One region of the Paenibacillus sp. MAH-35 genome, then DNA from elsewhere that is predicted to be linked to it. Evidence: riboswitches for the same ligand, from Rfam matches in the RefSeq annotation. Region 1 holds a riboswitch; each other region holds the start of a gene.
What was found. A riboswitch is a leader RNA that binds a small molecule or an ion and turns the genes downstream of it on or off. The one in region 1 is predicted to bind cyclic di-AMP.

Region 1 (5,192 bases):
AATTTATGAATGGGGACGGGAACGTGAATTTGCATGCCTTTCGTCTGTTCCATGAGGTGGTCGAAAGCGACGGGGTGACGAAGGCGTCGGAGCGTCTGCATATTAGTCAGCCTGCCGTAACGGCACAGCTGCGCAATCTGGAGCGGGAGCTGGGGCTTACGCTGTTCCGTGCCAAAGGCCGGGGAGTGGTTCTGACGGAGCCGGGCGAGAGGCTGGCGGAGCAGGCGGCACGGCTATTTGCGCTGGAACGCGAGATCGAGAGGGAAGCACAGCGGCTTCGCGACGGGAATACCGGCTCCGTCCGCATCGCGGCAACGTATCTGCCGGCTAACCTGCTGCTGCCGGGATGGATTGCGCCGTTCAAGCGGGACCATCCCGACGTGGATATTGTGCTGACGACGGTGAATTCCCGCACCGCTTTCCAACGGCTGCTGCGGTACGAAGCGGATCTCGCCGTCGTGGGAGGCGGCCGCGACCTGCCGGAAGGACTCGTGCGGGAGCCGCTCATGGAAGACGAACTGTGGTTTATCGTGCCGGCTGATCATCCGCTCGCAGACCGTGAGGCGGAGCTCGGTCGGGTGCTCGCCGAGCCGTTTGTCGTGCGGGAGGAAGGGAGCTCCGGCCGGGAATGGCTCTCCGCCCTGTGCCGGGTGCACGGAGTGCCCGCGCCCCGCATCGGGCTGCAGTGCAGCGGACCGGGAGAGACGGTCAAGGCGGTGGCGGCCGGCTACGGTGCGGCGATCGCATCCGCTCTGGAGGTGCGGGACAGCATCGGGCGAAAGGAGATTGCGAGGGTGAGAGTCCCGCACATCCGGCTCGATAATCCGATCGGGCTGTACCGGAGAGCGGGGGACCCGCTGCCGCCTGCGGCGGGACGATTCGCCCGGACGATTGCCGGCTGGCCGGCTCCCCGGCCGGGCTTGTAAGCAGCGGAACCCTTGCCGGCTGACGAGGTTCCGCTCGGCTCTTTACCGGTGGCAACCGCTGCTGCTAGTACAAGCCCGGAGCTAATCCAGTATTGCGATAGAGGATGTCGGCCCGCTCACATGCGCATTGGAAGCTCATCCTATCAAGCTGCCTCTGTTTCTACTCGTCTGCGGAATCGCCGGAGCCGGGCTGTCCGTCCGGAACGCCGATACGGGCGCGAGCCTCGGCGATGAGGCGCTTGTATACTTCGATCGCGCGGGCGCGTGAAGCTTTCAGATCGACGACGGCATGCGGCAGCGGGCGGTGCACGTCCCGGTCCGACAAGCCGCGCTGGCCGGGGAGCCATCTGCGGATATATTCGCCGGAAGGGTCCCACGTCTCCGACTGGGTGACCGGGTTCATGATCCGGAAATACGGCGCGGCGTCATAACCGAGCGAGGCGGACCAGAGCCAGCCTCCCCGGTTCAGCACATTATCGGCATCGGTCAGCATCATCCGGAACGTTTGCTCGCCGAGCGTAAACGGCGCAAGCAAGTTTTTCGTCAGGAACATCGCCGTGACCATTCTTAGCCGGTTCGGCATGCTGCCCGTTTCGTTCAGTTGCGTCATCGCCGCATCGACGATCGGAATGCCGGTCCGCCCTTTTCTCCAGGCTTCGAAATGCCGGTCACCGAGCCCGGACAAGTCGTAATAGTGCTCATATTCGAAGAAAAGCGGGTCGAATACCGACTGGTACAAGTAAAAATCCCGCCAGGCGAGCTGCCGCTTCCACGCCTCGAAGTCCGGCTCCCCGAGCAGCTTGTCGTAGACGGTTCGAACCGAGATCGAGCCCGAATTGATGTAACCGCTCAGCCCGCTTGTCGCATCACCTGCATACGAATCCCTCCGCTGCGCATAATCCGGGAGCTTCTCGGCGATGAACCGCTCCAGTCTCTCTTCGGGCGCCTCCAGGCACACGTCTCCGCGGAACCGTTCCAGCGAGTAAGGGGGCGCATACCGCTGCCGGATCGATTCGTCCAGCACGAGCGTGCGCAAATCGGCCAGCCGGGTCGTCACAGGGGGCTGGAAATACGTATGCACGAATTCGCTCCATTTGCGGTAGAACGGGGTGAACACTTTATACGGCGATTGCCGCCCGGCGTAGCGGTGCAGTTCCTCTGGATCGGCCAGAGGCTGATCGGATATCGTCGTCAGCGGGATGCCGAGCCGGTGCAGCGTTTCATGAATGCTCGTATCCCGGTGTCTGGCGTAAGGAGTGTCGTCCCGGTGGAAGACCACCTCCGTCGCTTCGTGAACAAGCGCGATCTGCGGCACGATCTCCTCGGGCGTTCCGCATACGAGATTCAGTGTCTGGCCGTGATGCCGGTATAACGACTGAAGGCGGGCGAGCAGACCGAGGAAGCGGCGTCCGCTATGCGCACGGGCCCGTTCCGCGTTCAGGATGGCCGGATCGAGGATAAACAAGTGCAGGGAAGGGAGCCCGGTCCGGGCGATATAAGCGAAAGCGGGCATGTCGGTTACCCGCAGGTCTTTGCGATGGACAAACAGAATCATCGGGCCGTCCCCCCTAGAGCAGTGTAGAAAGCTTATCGGTGATACAAAACATTCGCAAAGACTCAGCCGTTTTCCTGCCGGAAGGGCGTAACCTCGCTGCCGATCGCGGATCCCGTCGCCGGCATCCGGTCCGCTCGAACAGTCCGTACACGTTCCGACAAGCGGTCGAATCCGGGAAGACGGTGAAAACCGGTGTCGGAGGCTATCCGCCCAAACCGTGCGGATTCGCCGCCCTGCCGCTTCCTGTCGGAAGAAGCGGGGATGAACGAAATCAAGCCCTGAAGGGCGAATGGTTCGCTCCTCCAGGGCTTGGGCTTGTCCGTTCCGCTGCCTGTATTACTTGGCTTCCGCCATGAACTGGTTGTACAGATCGTCACCAGCGATGCGGCGCGCGGTTACATAACGGGTTTTGTAGTACTTCTCGCTAAGCTTATTCTTCACTACCCCTTCGTTGGACGCCGAATGAATAAATTCGTCGTTGCCGAGGTAGATGCCGACGTGGGAAATGCCTTTGCCGTCGGTGTTAAAGAACACGAGGTCGCCGGGAATCAGATCGTTCTTGTCGACCCAGGTGCCCTCTTTGGCTTGGGCTTTCGATTGATGAGCCAGATCTACGCCGAATTGATTGAAGACGTACATCGTGAAGCCCGAGCAGTCGAAGCCTTTTGTGGTCGTTCCTGCGGTTCTGTACTTCACACCGATCAGCTCGTTCACGGTTTTCTCAAGCGTCGTTTCAGCGAAAGCGCTGCCAACGGAGGTGAAGAACAGTGCGACCACGGTGGTGATCATAATAAGTGCCTTTTTCAAGTGAAGCGGACTCCTTCCAGGTGCCTACGAGGTTAGCTGAGGGTTCGGTCGAAGGTGCCCTATGATCACTTTCCTGCGAGATCAATTCACCCGGAATGGTTCCCCCGTTTCCCGGCAAGCGGGAATTCGGCATGGTTCGATTTTTTTGTTTCCGGGTAATTATAATTCGCCTTTTAGCAACGATTTCCTCCTTTTGCGCAACATTTTTTTTGAAAAATCGAAATTTCGAATCCCAACGGCACAGAAAAACCCCTTTTCTGCGGAAGAAAAGGGGAACGGTGGAAGTCTCGCCTTGCTTGCAAATGCGGGAGCCTTAATCCGTCAGTCGGCATAGATGCGGTATTGAGAAGCGATCGTCCATAGCTTGAACACCATATCGGTGATATGGAGCATCTGCTGTACGATCAGAGCGGTCAACCCCGCCCAGATCAGGGAAGCCGATAAGGCGGCGGCCGTAAACGCCCCGGACAACGCGAGCAGCAAGCAGGCCAGCAGCACGATGGCCGGCAGCTTGCGGACGAACAGACCGAGTGACGATCCGAGTCCGCTTTCCGTCGTCCGGCCGAACTGGACGTACATGAAGAGAAGGCGGATCAGAAACCCGAATGCGGCATATCCCGCTGCCCAAGGCAGCAGCGCAAGCGAGAGGGAAGCGTAATCGGCGTGCTGGGCGAACGCTTTCTTGACCACCGGGAACAGCCAATATACGGGAGCCAGCGTTATCGCCATTTGCAAGACGTAGTAGAGGAAGAACGAACCGCTGAGCCGCTTGATGCCCTGCAAAAAGCGGTAGCCGGCATTCAGATGCGGATTCGCCAGAGAGTAGTAGACGCCCGCGTTCAGAACCGGTGTCAACAGCATCCGCGCCGCCGCAACTCCGACCAGCAGCCAGATGTACGGATGACTGATGTCGGTTTTCATAAGCCGGAATTGACTTTCGGCCAGGAACAGCTGCGAAGCGGCGGCAGACAGATGCTCGCCCGGGTACCGGTGCATCAGCGGAACGACGACCGATTTGACCAGCATCAGCAGCAGGAAGCCCCAGGTGAAATGATAAAGCCACAAGACGAGCAGGAGGAAGGATTGCGATAACGTATCTTTAAAGCCGTTCTTCATATAACGCATCATAGGCGGCAGTCACCTCCTCACCAGGCGAGCCCGTTCAACAAGATCTCGATCCATTTCGCGATTCCGATCGTCAGGCGCGCTTTCCATGTATCGTCGACATTCACTTGCATGAAGTTATTAATCCGCTTATGCTCGAGGATCATCGTCATCTGCGGATCGATCGCCGCCCATTCGAGAGGGGCTTCGCTCGTAATCGTATACAGCACCTGAGGGTCCCGTCCGTCCCACACTTTCTCCACATCGGACCCGTCCGTGAAATGGAAGCGGACTGGCACGTCCATATAATGGCCGCCATTTTTTTTGATTAGGACGGCGGTTTCGTAGATGGTTTTGCCGTCCTGCTTCATCGGCCGCGTCTGCACATGCTCGATGGAATAATCGGTCATGCCGCCGCCATACACGAACTGATCGAAGTATTCGGCCCAGCTCGTTTTTGTTACGCTTTCGAGAACGGCCTGGAAATCGCTTGTCGTCGGATGTTTGAACTTCCAGCGGTCAAAATACGTTTTCATTACCCGCAGCATCGTCTTCTGGCCGATCTGCTTCTCGATTCCGGCAAGCACGAGCTTGGCCCGCGTATAAACGTTCTCGGCGTAGCGGCTGTGTCCCCCGTATTGCCAGGAAGCCAGCTTCAGCGGCTCCGGCGAGGTCATATAACTCGATTCGATGGCAAAGTTCGGCTGCACTCCGTACTCGCTCATCATGATGAGATCTTCCGCGTAGGACGTAAAGCCTTCATCGAGCCACGCTTCCTCGAATTCGTTACTCGCCACCAT
Region 2 (5,192 bases), on a different contig from region 1:
AATCATCGGAACGTCTCACTCCTGTACACACATCATAACTTCATAACGGAAACCGTCGTCCGGACGCAGCGTCCCCGTAACCAGCGCCCCAATCTCGTTGCACAGGTTCTGGAACCGGTCCAGATAACGCTCCAAATCGTGCAGCGGCCATTCATGAATGCGGCTTTCGCCGAACTGCTCGGACAATTGCTCGACTGCGGCGACAAGGGGACCGGTATACAAGGTCACGCCTTCGTCCTCCAGCCGGTACATCGCCTGCACAAAATGATCGACGCAATACCGGATGGAGCGCGGATAAGCCCGCTCGGCCATCAGAAACGCCAGCACATCCTTCGGATGCATATACGGAGGATATTGCCGCAAAAAGGCGTCGCTGCCGCCCACCAGCTCCAGAGCCGTCAGCCAGTACACATATTGACGCGCAGGAAGCTGCTCCTCTGGCTTCATCGCCTTGGCGCAGACGACATTCAGGATGCGGGCCGTCTTCTCGGCGCGTTCCAGCCATTTGCCGGTTTGCACGAACAGATAAGGCGCACCGCGCGGCATTAACGACTCGATGACGCCTTGCGTCGTGAACGATCCTACCTTAACCGCCTGCAAAAACGGGTAATAGTCGCGCAGCTCCCCGCCCTCCTCCGACGACCTGCGGACATTCCAGTACATGTCGTTCAGCGTCTCCCACAGCTCATGCGGGATCGCATCCCTCGCCGACCGGGCATTGTTGCGCGCATAGGAGATGCAACTTGCGATCGAGTTCGGATTGCTCTCCGAAAACGTCAAATAGTGCAAAATCTCACCCGGTACGAGCTCTGAATGGTTGTCCAGATAGTCGGCGAACGAGGCGTTGATTTCCAGCAGCTCCTCCCAATCTCCGGCCAGATTCAGCTCCGCCTCCTGCGGGACGTCCTGAGCAAGTCCATCCGCTCCCGCTCCCGAAAACGAACGGAACGGAGCCCATCTTGCGCCGCTCTCCGTTCCGTCCGCTCGATCCGCTCCGGTAGAAGCCGCTCCAGCCGTCCCCTCCCCTTCTTCCCAAGATTCGGGCATCCGGCTCAGCCTCGCGGCTATAATCCGCGCATTGTTCTCCGCCCGCTCGATATTGCGCGCCATCCAATACAACGTCTCAGCCACCCGGCTCAGCATACGCGATTTCCCCTTTCGCTGAGCACCCAGGTGTCTTTGCCGCCGCCGCCCTGCGACGAGTTGACGACAAGCGAGCCTTCCTTGAGCGCGACCCGGGACAACCCTCCGGGCAGCACATGCGCGCTCTCGCCATGCATCACGAAGACGCGAAGATCGATATGGCACGGGTACACCCTGTCGTTATGGTACGACGGCGCCCTCGACAGCTTCACGGTCGGCTGGGCGATGTACTGTCCGGGGTTTGCCCTGATTTTGATGCGGAACCGTTCGATTTCCTCCTCCGACGCATGCGGGCCAATCAGCATATCGTAGCCTCCGGAAGCGCCCACGGTTTTCACGACCAGCCGGTCGATATGCCGGAATACGTAATCCCGCTGCTCGGGATCGTCCAGCAGATAAGTCGGAACGTTCGGGATAAGCGGTTCCTCGTTCAAGTAATACCGGATCATATCCGGAACGTAGGCGTAGACGCCTTTATGATCCGCCACCCCGTTGCCGATCCCGTTCAGAATCGCCACATTCCCGCGGCGGAACGCCTCCAGCAAGCCCGGAACGCCCAGCATCGAATCCGGCCGGAACGCCAGCGGGTCCAGGAAGTCGTCGTCGATTCGCCTGTAGACGATATCGACCCGCTGCAAGCCGCGGATCGTCTTCTCGTAGACGACATGGTCCAGGACGACGAGATCGCGGCCTTCCACCAGCTCGATCCCCATCTGCTGAGCCAGAAACACATGGTCGTAGTAGGCCGAGTTGTAAGGCCCGGGCGTCAGCAGCACCGCTCTCGGACCGCTCGCGCCGTAATGGCGGAGCGGGGCATGGCTTAACATCGTTTCATGCAGGATGCCGAGCTGGCGGTCCAGCGACAGCACGCTCTGCCGGCGGAACAGCTCCGGGAACGCCTGCCTCATCACAGAGCGGTTCTGGTACACGTACGAAATCCCGGACGGATTGCGCAAATTATCTTCCAGTACGCGGTATTCGCCGCGCTCGTCGCGGATCAGATCGATGCCAGCCAGAAAGATCCGGCTGCCCTTCGGCGACCCCGCAGACACGGCCGGACCGGAGTAATACGAAGGATTGCCGGTCACGAGCCGGGACGGGACGATTCCGTCGCGCACGATGTGCTGATCGCCGTACACGTCATCCAAAAACAGATTCAACGCAGTTACGCGCTGAATCATCCCCCGCTCGATCCGGCTCCACGGACTGGCCGGCACAATGATCGGGATCGGGTCGAATGGCATCGTACGCTCCGTTCCGGAGTTGTCGCTATATACGGTAAACGTCACGCCTTGACGTAAAAAACGAAGTTGGGCCGTCTCATGCTTCCGGCGCAGCTCGTCTGCCGACAGCCGGTGCAGCGCCCGGTATACCGCTTCGTAATGAATTTTCGGAGTACCGCCGGGTTCGAGCATTTCATCATAATAGGTTCCGGTTTCATAAGGCATGAACATCATCTCGGCTCCTCTCGAAATCAGATCGGTTACACCCTTCCATTAACCGTTTCCGCCGGCGTTCAAACAAAGCGGCCCTCCCGCCGCATGAAGCCGCCCCCCCCTTTCCGAATCGGATCGGGCAAAGGGGTGAGCATAGAAAAAGCCCGAGGTTCTCAGGCGAGAACGCTCGGGCCGGTTCGATTTTCCTGCGCTTACGGATTCACTGCTTCACATCGCTCATCTTCAGGAACGTGTCCTCGTCCACGACTCTGCGCGCCGTGACATAACGATTCTTGTAGTAGCTGTCGCTCAGCTTGCTGATGCTGACGCCAACCTTGCTGGCCGAATGGGCGAATTCGCCGTCCCCCAAATAAATGCCGGCATGAGAGATTCCTTTGCCGTCCGTATTGAAGAACACCAGGTCGCCGATCCGGAGGTCTGCCTTGGCGACTTCCACTCCCATTTTGGCCTGGTCCCTCGAAGTACGCGACAGCTCGATGCCGTACTCGTCGAAGATGTACTGCATGAATCCCGAACAATCGAACCCTTTAATCGTAGTGCCGCCCCATTTGTAAGGGGTCCCTACGACTTCCTCCACCGCTCGATCCAGCTGCGTATCTTCGGCATAAGCCGTACCCGCCGCCGCTACGAACAGCATGGAGCTGAGCAGCATAACAGAACCAATCTTCTTCAAAACCCTGCTCCTTCCAGTGCCTGCGAGGTTAGCTCAGGGTTCGGTTGAAGGTTCCCTATGGTCACTTTGAAGCGAGACCAATTCACCCGGTATGGTTCCCCCGCTTCCCGTAAAGGAATTCGGCAATTATTGTTTAAAACGTGGCGCTTTGCTTACATTCGACTCCATTCGACCAAATCCTGCTAATTTCGCGTACGAAAAAATGACAAACCTGCAAACTCTTCAACGCTCCATTCCGGCTGCATGCACAGGTTCAACCGGTGGCGTGGCGGTATGGATCGATACGGGTTAGCGGCAACTGCAACAGAAAAAGCCGCTCCGGTTTCCCGAAACGGCTTGTCTGCTTGTCCATACTAGGCCATACCCGAATTATAGGTGAAGCGACATACAAGGAATATCCCGCAAGATCGCCTTCGAATTGGCCGAGATCCATTCGCGCTGTCCCGCTGTCGCCTTCTCCGATCCCCATATGTCGAACAAAATGAGGCACAGGTCGAGGCGCCGCTTCTCGACGAACATCGGCAGCTGCTTCAGCCAGCCGGACCCGATACGCCGCTCCCGTTCATAACCCCGGAGGAAATCGTCCAGAAACCGGCCCGCAAAGTCCGATACCCGGCCCGGATCGGTCTCGGGCTTCTCCCAGCTCGCAAACACCGACGCATAATATACCGGCATGGCGATATCCTGCAAATAATAATCGTCCCCGCAGTCGTCAAAATCAAAGGCGGTCATCCGGCCCGCTTCGTCCGCGAAAAAGTTGCCATGATGCAAATCGCGATGGCACATTCCGTACCGGCCCCCGTCCTTCGGCAGCCGTTCGACGTCTGCGACGATCCGGGTATATACACGCGCCAGCGCCTGCTTGACGGCTTCCGGCCCTGCCTCATCGCTTCCTTCCCGGTCCCGGTCCGCAGACGGCGCCTCCTCATCGGAAGGCTCCGGATACACTTCATCGAGCGCCGATCCCAGCCGGCGGGGGATGCCTTCCGGAGGGGCATAGGTTTCGCTGTGCCGGTGCATCCGCCCGGTCAGCTGTCCCCACTGTTCGAACAGCCGCGGCCCCCACAACGGGTGATCCGCTCCGACATGCCCGCCCGGAGCTTTCTCGAATACGCCCATCAGCAGCGGCTCGGCTTCCGTCTCGGCCGCCTCCATCAAACGTCCGTTCAGCGATTCGACCGGCCTCGCCACCTGAACGCCGTAGTCGGCCAGCCGGAGCATCCAGTCCAGTTCGGCCGCCACGTAGTCCGGCGTCCGCTTCGTGCTTGGCGTAATCCGTATAATAAGCTCGCGGCCGTCCCTCTCCGTCTCGTATACCAGGTTTTCAAACCCACCGACGTGCCGGATGCGGTCCGTGTCGAACCCGTAACGTTTCGCGGCTTCATGCAGAAAAAGATTCTCGTACAATCTATAATTTGTCGTCGTCACCATATGCCTCCCGATCTATGAACTGAACCGCCGCAGCCGGCTATGCCCGCTTCCGGCGGAGTGCGCTCGCAGCCCTCAAAAATATCAGCGGCCACGGCGTCGCCGCCGTGGCCCGTCTGTTTCGGCTAAGCCGAAATCACCTTTGTAGTCAATTTGCATCACTCCTTTCTGAAGGTTAGCTTTATCATAACCGATCGATCGGCCTTGTTCCATGGAACGTTTCGTTATAACGATTCTGTAAGGCGGCCCCGCCGTCCTTACCCCGCCCCTACTCCCGCAAAGCGTCCCGCAACCTGCTGGACATCGTGCCGGCCTGCGCTACCCGGAGCTTGCGAACCTCCTGCTTCAGCCGTTCGTTCTCGGCGATCAGCTGCGCCGTTCGTTCCCGGTCCACCGCCTCCCGCCGCTCCGCCTCATCCACGAATTGCAGCAGCTCGCTGCCTTCGCGGCCCGCCTCCTGAAGCAACCGGCGCAAAGCCTCGCGTATCGCC
Region 3 (5,192 bases), on a different contig from region 1:
CCCCGTTATGGTTTAGCCAATCAGAATATGATCCTCGGGGTAGCCAATTTTGGATAAACGCTTTTTTTGAGCTAGGGCAAAGGCCAGTGTGAGGGGACCAAGTCGTCCGGCATACATGGTAATGGTCACGATGATTTTACCAAGCGGAGACAAATCGCTCGTCAGGCCCATGGATAATCCGGTTGTACTAGAGGCCGAAGTGGCCTCGAAGAGTACCTCCAGAAAGTGCTCCTCCAGCATGCCTTCCGAAACCGTCAGCAGTAGGGAGACCAAAAGCACAACGGCAAGGGAACTGGACCACAACAGCCAGTGCGCGCATGACCGTCTCGCCTGCGATTTTGCGCTCGAAGGCGTGAATTTGCCCGCCGCCGCGGAACGTATGAATGGTTGCCAGTACAAGAACAAACACCGTATTGATTTTAATGCCACCGCCGGTTCCGCCTGAAGCGGCTCCAATGAACATTAATATGATGATCAGGAATTGTGACGAGGCCAACATGCTTCCGATGTCAATGGTATTAAAACCGGAGCTTCTGGGCGTAGCCCCTTGGAACAGGGAGGCCCATACCCGCTCCCCAGCAGACAAGGAACCGAAGGTTGCGGGGTTCCAGCTTTCCAGCAAATAAATCAAGCAGAAGCCTACGGCAAACAAAATGCCGGAACCGAGCAAGACAACTTTGGCATGCAGCGATAACTTGCGCCATGAACGTTTGCGGAAAACATCCACAATGACAATATAGCACGGTCATAAAGCCAAGGCCGCCCACCTGAATCAGTATCATAATGACGACTTGTCCGAAGGTAGAGAACACACTTCCTGTATCCACCACAACCAAGCCATTCACACAAATGGCGGAGGTTGCCGTAAAGAGGGCATTCAACAGCCCGATCGATTGACCCGACGAGGATGAATAGGGGAGCGTCAAAAGCAAAGCACCGAACCAGATCAAGCCAAAAAAGACGATTAATATAAGTTGGGGAGGGCTCGTTCGCGTCTTCAGCCGGTTGACAATAGAGACAAGGATAGCGAATAGGGAACGGCTATGAATACGTTTTTCATTTCTGTTCATAGTCGTCTTCCAGGTCTCGAATATCTGAATTGCTTCCGATTATTACCAGAATATCCCCTGTATTCACTTCATCTTCCGCCTTCGGAGAAATATTGATATGAACCCCCTTCTTGATCGCCATAATCGTACACCCGTACTTGGCCCGAATATTTAATTGTTGTAGAGATTTGCCGTTCATCGCAGGTGGGGCCTTCAGTTCAACCAAATTGTGGTCGGGAGACAACTCGATGTAGTCAATCAGATTATCAGAGCTTAACTGCTTTCCAAGACGAGCAGCCATGTCTCGTTCCGGATATACAATATGATCTGCGCCTATTTTAAATAGGACCTGGCCATGCATTTCATTTTTGGCTTTGGTTGTTATTTTGGGTATATTTAATTCTTTAAGCAATAAGGTTGTTAAAATGCTCGCTTGCAAATCATCGCCAATAGCCACGATAGCATGAGTAAAGTTCCGCGCTCCAAGCTCTTTCAGCACCCCTTCATCTGTACAATCGGCTTGAACGGCATGGGTTGCTATGCCGGCTATGTCCTGAACAAGTTGCTCATCTTTATCAACGGCGAGCACTTCGTGACCATTTTGAACCAAAGTACGCACCAGGCTCGACCCAAATCGGCCCAGACCAATCACAATAAACTGTTTTTTCATGTCCTCCACATCCTTCTAAAGAAATTGATCCGTATGACGGTTTTTCCGGGAAAAGAACAAAAAAGCTTGGAGCAGAGAAATTCTGCTGCCAAGCTTCGGAATGTGAGGGCAGGACAAACCAAAGACGCATTCATGTTCTCTCTCATGACGCCTACGAGGTTAGCTGTCGGATTCGGGTCTGAGAGTCCCCGTTCTTTCTGCAAATGAAAGAATTTACCCCTGAAGCGAAAAACGCTTCGTTGGTTCCCCCGCTCCTTCATTAAGGATTAAGCGATGAATATGAAGTTGTTGTACCCTATCATAAAGCAGTTCATTTCCAAAGTAAACAGATGACCCGGATCATCCATTATCGATTGCCCCCATAGTTATAATTCCGCGCCGTCCCCCCTTGTTTCAGCTATGGGGATAAAAAATGCTTCGGATGCGAGGCGGCTTTAGGGTTGAATGCAACGGTACTTTCAGGTAATAATACGAAGATAAAGCTTAACCGGTTTCAGTTTATTTGAGCAGAGCTTGGGAAAGGGGATGATGGTTATGGCTGTACATCCATTCAGATCCACTGCACTTATTCATTTCACTTCATCACGAGTCATTCTCCTAAGTTTTGCCATTCCGATCTTGTTAGGGGCGATTTTGCTAGCTTTGCCCGTCTCTTCTGCATCCGGCAGCAGTATCAGTTGGTTGGACGCGCTTTTTACTTCGACGTCAGCCGTATGCGTTACAGGATTAGTTGTTGTAGATACAGGGACAGCCTACTCTTTGTTTGGGCAAATTGTTATTATGTGTCTGATTCAGATCGGCGGACTCGGATTTATGACATATAGCGTCCTGGTAGCGGTCGTGTTGGGCAAAAAAATAGGCTTGAAGGACCGGCTGCTTATTCAGCAATCGACGAATGCGCTGTCTACGCAGGGAGTCGTGAAGCTGTCGCTTGGTATTTTTGCGGCAGCTGTTGTTATTGAAGCGTTCGGTGCCATTATTTTAACGATTCGCTGGATGGGCGACATGGACTTTATAACCGCGCTTTATTACGGTATCTTTCACTCCGTTTCATCTTTCAATAATGCGGGATTTGGCTTGTGGTCAGATAGTTTGAGCCGATATGTAGGAGATCCGCTGATTAATATCGTAATTCCGTTGTTATTCATCATGGGCGGCCTGGGGTTTACCGTCATTCTTGATCTTTGGAAAAATCGGAGCTGGCGCAAATTGTCACTTCACTCCAAAATCGTGTTATCCACTTCTGCGATTTTATGTGCGGGAGGCTTTCTTGTAATCACAACCATTGAATCATTTAATCCTGACACGTTCGGTGCATTGACAGGATCAGAAAAAATGTGGGCAGGATTTTTTCAGGGGGTAGTGACGAGAACGGCAGGATTTAACACCATCGATATCGCATCGATGATGACGGCTTCTCAATTTTTTATGATTTTTCTGATGTTCATTGGGGCTTCCTCCGGATCAACCGGGGGAGGGATCAAGACAACTACCTTTGTCGTTCTGCTGCTCACGTTAATCAGCATTGTGACAGGGAAGCGGGATGTTCAAATCATGCATCGAAGAATTCCGCAATCGATTATTATGCGTGCCTTAGCTGTCATGGTGATATCAGTTGGCGTAGTCATCGCGGCCACCTTTCTGCTTACGTTAACCGAACATAGCCTGCAGAAGGATTTTATGGAAGTTCTGTTTGAAGTCACATCGGCCTTCGGCACAGTGGGCTTATCCATGGGATTGACACCGGAGCTTTCCGCGCTCGGCAAGCTGATCATCATCCTGACCATGTTTATCGGCAGGCTCGGGCCATTGACGCTGGCATTTGCTTTGTCGCAAAAGCAAAGTCGGGAGAAATTCCGTTATCTTGAGGAGAAGGTGCTTATTGGCTAGAGAGATCCCCTTTTTCGGGGAGCCTCTCTCCCAAGCATGGAGCTCCGGGTCAACGGGCCCGGAAGTCCGCGAGAATGATAAATCGTTCAGGCAGGTTAGCCCGTAATGGTAAGGTCAAAAAAGCTCTCACCTTGTTAAGGTGAGGGCTTTGTATCGATAGTAGATGCGATACCATCACAAATAAGATATTTCATTCCGCCATCAACTGCCTTAAAAACGCCAGTGTTGAAGTCTGTATGAACACTTCGGTAAAAGACGCCTTCGATCTTGCCAGGAACAAGGGAATTCAATCGCAGTAATAAGCGGTTCCCGTCTCTTACAAGATAGGCTTTAACCCCTGCTTCATAGTCTTCGTCTTGTTTTTGCCTCTCGCGCCGTACAGATACGATATGAATATCTACACCTTCGATGAAATGGAGAAGCTGATTAATAATGGAACCTTTCGTAATCTCTTCCCATTTGGTTTGAGCCGACTGCCCGATAATAATTTGTGTGATACGCTTTTCGTTTGCAATGTCTGCAATAACTTCTGCGACATTTCGGGAATCACTCTTTTCCACAATCAGTTCTGCTTGTAATGTTACGGCCATGGAGCTCCAATAAGCCATGTTTTTCTCCCGCGCCTCACTATACCGGTTATCATGAATCGGATCTACCGTAAGCAAGGTAAGCGGTGCTTGTAAAGCGGTAGCCAGCTTCCAGCCGCGGCGAATTAATAACTCTGAGCTTGGTCCGTAATACAGACAAACGAGTATTTTTTCTTCAGTTTCGGTTATCTTGGAGTCAGATGTTGTGATCATTTTACGTGTCCCCTGTCGATAAAATATTCGCAATAACGAGCAGAAGCTCGCATCAGGTTGCTTAAAATGGATGATGAAAACCAGAATGAAACAAAAAGAAGCCGGAAGGAAGAGGGAACTTTCCGCGAATGAAATACATGATTTAGTTGTTGATGGACATAATACGTTATTTCTATTGCAAAGTAAATCGCCAAAACAGACTGAATATCAATCCGTTTTTGCCCAGAAAGTATGAACCGGGTCCTATTTTAATGCGGTGACGTTCATTTTTGATATTGTACTTGCAGTGTTCTTCACATCCGTGAATGTGAGCGGTCATTCAGCAGCGAGAAAGCGATATCCAACGCCGGGTTCTGTTACAATGTACTTGGGTTCCGCGGGATTGTCTTCAAGCTTCTTCCTCAAGTGCCCGATGTATATGCGTAAATAATGCCGATTGGAATCATCGTGCTCGTTCCAGACTTGCTTCAGCAATTGGCTTTTTGTAATGACTCTCCCTGCATGGATAGCCAGAATTTTCAACAAATCAAATTCCGTCGGAGATAGCTTGACTGGTTCTCCCTTTAATTCCACACTTCTTTGCGCAATATTGATCGTTAGTTCCCTATGGTGCAGAACCGGCTCTTCTTGAGCCCTGGCTGAGTGTCGCAGCGCTACGCGAATCCGCGCCACTAGCTCTCCCATTCCGAAAGGTTTGGTCACATAATCGTCGGCCCCATTATCCAGCGCAAAGATTTTATCCGCTTCCCTGTCAATGGCAGTGAGGACGATTACTGGCAAATC

Region 2: it holds a riboswitch for cyclic di-AMP, as region 1 does, so the genes downstream of both, AC3Y2E_RS20350 (C40 family peptidase) here and AC3Y2E_RS32805 (C40 family peptidase) in region 1, are expected to answer to the same signal.
Region 3: it holds a riboswitch for cyclic di-AMP, as region 1 does, so the genes downstream of both, AC3Y2E_RS29810 (potassium channel family protein) here and AC3Y2E_RS32805 (C40 family peptidase) in region 1, are expected to answer to the same signal.

What each region holds. Positions count from the first base shown of each region.
Region 1 covers NZ_JBYUPU010000064.1:6-5,197, forward strand. Annotated here, with positions in the region: partial or broken gene AC3Y2E_RS32795 (LysR family transcriptional regulator) at 1-926, shown strand, start outside; gene AC3Y2E_RS32800 (cryptochrome/photolyase family protein) at 1,087-2,481, opposite strand; gene AC3Y2E_RS32805 (C40 family peptidase) at 2,818-3,288, opposite strand; cyclic di-AMP (ydaO/yuaA leader) riboswitch at 3,295-3,430, opposite strand; gene AC3Y2E_RS32810 (hypothetical protein) at 3,610-4,416, opposite strand; gene AC3Y2E_RS32815 (M1 family metallopeptidase) at 4,434-5,192, opposite strand, start outside.
Region 2 covers NZ_JBYUPU010000020.1:7,835-13,026, reverse strand. Annotated here, with positions in the region: gene AC3Y2E_RS20365 (transglutaminase family protein) at 1-6, opposite strand, end outside; gene AC3Y2E_RS20360 (alpha-E domain-containing protein) at 16-1,143, opposite strand; gene AC3Y2E_RS20355 (circularly permuted type 2 ATP-grasp protein) at 1,137-2,597, opposite strand; gene AC3Y2E_RS20350 (C40 family peptidase) at 2,800-3,273, opposite strand; cyclic di-AMP (ydaO/yuaA leader) riboswitch at 3,276-3,408, opposite strand; gene AC3Y2E_RS20345 (phosphotransferase enzyme family protein) at 3,643-4,704, opposite strand; gene AC3Y2E_RS20340 (hypothetical protein) at 4,970-5,192, opposite strand, start outside.
Region 3 covers NZ_JBYUPU010000046.1:45,047-50,238, reverse strand. Annotated here, with positions in the region: gene AC3Y2E_RS29825 (potassium transporter TrkG) at 13-279, opposite strand; gene AC3Y2E_RS29820 (potassium transporter TrkG) at 188-727, opposite strand; partial or broken gene AC3Y2E_RS29815 (Ktr system potassium transporter B) at 795-1,070, opposite strand; gene AC3Y2E_RS29810 (potassium channel family protein) at 1,057-1,719, opposite strand; cyclic di-AMP (ydaO/yuaA leader) riboswitch at 1,852-2,002, opposite strand; gene AC3Y2E_RS29805 (TrkH family potassium uptake protein) at 2,254-3,609, shown strand; gene AC3Y2E_RS29800 (universal stress protein) at 3,744-4,409, opposite strand; gene AC3Y2E_RS29795 (response regulator) at 4,725-5,192, opposite strand, start outside.